Regions from separate parts of the Brachymonas sp. J145 genome, predicted to be linked through region 1. Evidence: predicted binding sites of a transcription regulator. Region 1 holds the regulator's gene; the other holds the start of a gene.
The links. Region 1 encodes sigma-54, which starts transcription at its own class of promoters, with help from an activator protein. Its sites were predicted from a motif close to TGGCANGNAANCTGCTTT; they were not measured.

Region 1 (2,203 bases):
CATCGAGCGCCTGCGCAAGTCGCCGGCACTGGCGCTGTCCGGTGGCGAACGCCGCCGCGTCGAGATTGCGCGCGCCCTGGCCACGCAGCCGCGCTTCATCCTGCTCGATGAGCCCTTTGCCGGCATCGACCCGATTGCCGTGCTCGACATCCAGCGCATCATCCGCTTCCTCAAGCAGCGCGGTCTGGGGGTGCTGATCACCGACCACAACGTGCGCGAAACGCTGGGTATCTGCGACCACGCCTACATCATCAGCGAAGGCCGCGTGTTGGCCTCTGGCACGCCCAGCGATATCGTCGCCGATCCCGATGTGCGCCGCGTCTATCTGGGCGAGAACTTCAGCATGTGATGCGCATTTGCTGACAACTGCCTTTATCTGCATGCTATCTGTCCTGTTATCCGTCACCTGCCTCGCGTCAGGTGACATCGCAGGCAGCCACCCGGAAGCCGGCTGATGAAAGCCGGTCTGCAACTCCGTATCAGCCAGAACCTGGCGCTGACGCCACAGCTGCAGCACGCGATCCGCTTGCTGCAGGCTTCGACCCAGGAGCTGCAGCAAGAGCTGGAGCAGATGCTGGCCGAGAATCCGTTTCTGGAGCAGGCCGAGGAGGATACCGGTACGGACGACCAAGCCGATCCGCCAGCAGCAGCCACCAGTCATGCGGAAGACGCAGCCGAACGCCTTGACCGCGACGAGGACTGGTCTGGGCGCGATGCCTGGGACGACTGGTCTTCAGGCGCCAACGAACGCGATAGCGCAGACAGCCACGCATCCAGCCAGGCCAGCGAAGAGCAGCTCCATACCCGCTGGGCCAGCCACCAGCCTGATGATGACGAGTCGCCCTGGTCCGGCAAGCCGCAGCCCGACAAGCTGAGCACCCACTTGCACCAGCAGGCGCTGGCCTTGCGGCTGGATGCCCTGGACCGCGCTGCCCTGTATGCGCTGGTCGAATCCTTGAATGAAGACGGCTATCTGGAAGACAGCCTGGACGAGCTGGCGCTCGCGCTGCAGCAGCAGATTCCGGACAGCCTGCTGGATAGCGACCAGGAAACCCTGCACGACCACTTGCGCATCGCACTGGGTCTGCTGCAGTCGATGGAACCGCCTGGCGTTGGCGCGCGCGACCTGGCCGAATGCCTGCGACTGCAGCTGCTGGCGCTACCCGCCAGCCAGACCGATGCCGCCACGCGCCAGATTGCACTGGACCTGTGCGCGCAACCGCTGGAACTGCTGGCGCGACGCGACCTGCGCACGCTGGCACGCCTGACCGGCCATGGCCAGCCTGCGCTGCGCCAGGCACTGCAGCTGATTGCCCGCCTCGAGCCCAAGCCAGGCCGCCGCTTTGCCACTGCCGAGCAACAAGTGGTGATTCCCGATGTTCTGGTGCTGCGCGCTCCGGCAGGCCAGCAGTCTCCCTGGCTGGTGCGGCTCAATCCAGCGGTGCTGCCGCGCGTGCAGGTACAGGACAGGTATGCGGGCGTGCTGCGCCAGTACCAGGGCGAAGCGGTGCAGGCACTGCAACAGCAGCTGCAGGAGGCGCGCTGGATGGTCAAGAGCATCCAGCAGCGCTTTGACACCATCCTGCGCGTCAGCCAGGCGATCGTGGAGCGCCAGCAACGCTTTTTCGAGCAAGGTGTGCTGGCCATGGAGCCGCTGGTGCTGCGCGAGATTGCCGAGGCGCTGGCGCTACACGAATCCACTGTCAGCCGCGCCACCAGCGCCAAGTACATGCAGACACCCTGGGGCACTTTCGAACTCAAGTATTTCTTTGGTTCCGGCATCGGCACCGATGACGGTCAGGCCACCAGCAGCACCGCCGTGCGCGCCCTGATCGGCCAGCTGATTGCCGATGAAGAGGTACGCAAGCCGCTCAGTGACCAGCGCCTGGTCGACCTGCTGGCGGAGCGCGGCATCCAGTGTGCCCGCCGCACCGTGGCCAAGTACCGTGAACAGCTCAAGCTGCCGCCGGCACATTTGCGCAAGTCGCTGGACTGAGCGCCAGAAACAGGCATGCCCGCACAAGGCGGGCATGATCCGATGGCCGTGCTGCCCCTGACAGGGCAGACAGGTGTTTCTTAGAACGGAATATCGTCGTCCATGTCACCAAAGCCACCGGCGTCGCTCATCGGCTGCGCGGCCGCGGGGGCAGCCGCCGCCGGTGCGGCTGCCGGAGCCGCCGGGCGTGCAGCCATCGGAGCCTGC
Region 2 (2,203 bases), on a different contig from region 1:
AAGAGCGTGAACGCGCCGCCTTTGTCGCCAGCCAGCCCGGCTTTGATGTCGGGAGCCGTCCCGTCGTGCCGGTTGCCGAGACCCTGACTCTTCCCGCTGCGGCCAGCCGCGCCTCCAACAAGGATTCCGCATGACTGCTCCCGTTCTGCCCCATGGCATCCAGGCGCCGCCGGCACATGCCAGCATGCCGCGCTTTCACCTGCTGCTGATCGGTGACGAGCTGCTGTCCGGCCGCCGCCAGGACAAGCATGTGCCGCACACCATCCAGACCCTGGCCGAGCGTGGCCTGACGCTGAGCTCGGTGCGCATCGTCGGGGACGGTCGCGCCGATATCGTTGCGGCCCTGCGCGATGTCCTGGCCTGCGGCGATGTGGTGTTTTCCTGCGGCGGCATCGGTGCCACGCCGGATGACCAGACACGCCAGGCGGCTGCCGAAGCCCTCGGCGTGGAGCTGGCGCTGCACCCCGAGGGTGCGGTGCTGATCGAGCAGCGCTTCCGGCAACTGGCCGAGCAGCGTGGCGTGCCGTACAACCCGACCGATGCCGAACACCAGCAGCGCCTGCAGATGGCGATGTTCCCGATCGGCTGCCAGATCGTGCCCAACCCCTACAACCAGATCGCCGGCTTCTCGATCGGTCACGTGCATTTCTATCCCGGCTTCCCGGCCATGGCCTGGCCCATGATGGCCTGGACGCTGGACCAGTACTACGCACGCTGGTTTGACCAGCGTGAGTGGGCCGAGCGTTCGCTACTGGCCTGCAAGGCCTCCGAGGCCAGGATCACGCCGCTGCTGGAAGCCATCGAGGCGCGCTACCCGCTGGTCAAGGTGTTCAGCCTGCCGACACTGCAGCATCCGGTGCATGGCCCGCACATCGACCTGGGCGTCAAGGGCGCGCCAGACCAGGTGCCAGCCGCTTTTGCCGAGATGGAGCAGGGCCTGCGTGAACTGGGCATTCAGCTGGTGTATCCGCAGGCTGCGGATCCGGCCTGATTCGGCAACGACCAATGCACCAAAAAAGTGCGTCATTGTCCTCATTTTGGTGCGTCATGCAATTTTTTCATGAGCGGACAGATACGCGTTGGCCGGCAACAGGCACAATACCGGGATAGTTCCGTCTGCAGCCGTGGGTTTCGCCCTTTCTGGCGTGAAAAACACCCTGATCTGAAAGTTGGCACGCTTGTTGCATGCAATTCCGGATATCCAGAAGACCTCCGGAATGTCCCGGCGGAGCGGCGGATCTGAACAGTCACTTTGTTAGGAGAAAGTACGATGGCCAAAAGCGTCCAGGACGTGATGAACATGGTGAGCGAGAATGAAGTCAAGTTCGTTGACTTCCGTTTCACCGATACCCGTGGCAAGGAACAGCACGTCACCGTGCCGGTCTCCCACTTCGATGAAGACCGCTTCACCGACGGTCAGGCCTTTGACGGCTCCTCGGTAGCCGGCTGGAAGGGTATTGAGGCATCCGACATGCTGCTGATGCCTGATCCGAACACGGCCAACATCGATCCCTTCTTCGAGGAAACCACCCTGGTGCTGACCTGCGACGTGCTGGAGCCGGGAGATGGCAAGGCCTACGAGCGCGACCCGCGCTCCATCGCCAAGCGCGCCGAAGCCTACCTGAAGGCTTCCGGCCTGGGCGACACGGCTTACTTCGGTCCGGAGCCCGAGTTCTTCATCTTCGACAACATCCGCTGGAAGACGGAAATGTCCGGCTGCTTCGTCGAGATCGACGAGTACGAGGCACCCTGGAACTCCGGCCGCCAGTTCGAAGGCGGCAACAAGGGTCACCGTCCCACCGTCAAGGGCGGCTACTTCCCGGTGCCCCCGATCGACAGCACGCAAGACCTGCGCGCCGAAATGGTGCTGATCATGGAAGCCATGGGCATCCCGGTCGAGGTGTTCCACCACGAAGTGGCCGGTGCCGGCCAGTGCGAGATCGGTACCCGTTTCAGCACCTTGGTCGAGCGTGCCGACTGGACCCAGCTGCAGAAGTACATCATCTGGAACGTGGCCAATGCCTACGGCAAGACGGCTACCTTCATGCCCAAGCCTTACGCCGGTGACAACGGTTCCGGCATGCACGTGCACCAGTCCATCTGGAAGGACGGCAAGAACCTGTTTGCCGGCAACGGCTACGCTGGCCTGAGCGATTTCGCCCTGTACTACATCGGCGGCATCATCAAGCACGCCCGTGCCTTG

Region 2: a site for sigma-54 is predicted at 1,171-1,188, ahead of glnA (type I glutamate--ammonia ligase). Genes of this name have one in related genera too.

What each region holds. Positions count from the first base shown of each region.
Region 1 is NZ_JAZDCI010000001.1:411,187-413,389, forward strand. It holds gene lptB (LPS export ABC transporter ATP-binding protein) at 1-349, shown strand, start outside; gene rpoN (RNA polymerase factor sigma-54) at 455-1,996, shown strand; gene ssb (single-stranded DNA-binding protein) at 2,077-2,203, opposite strand, start outside.
Region 2 is NZ_JAZDCI010000002.1:5,435-7,637, reverse strand. It holds gene V1261_RS02320 (EI24 domain-containing protein) at 1-134, shown strand, start outside; gene V1261_RS02315 (competence/damage-inducible protein A) at 131-991, shown strand; gene glnA (type I glutamate--ammonia ligase) at 1,271-2,203, shown strand, end outside.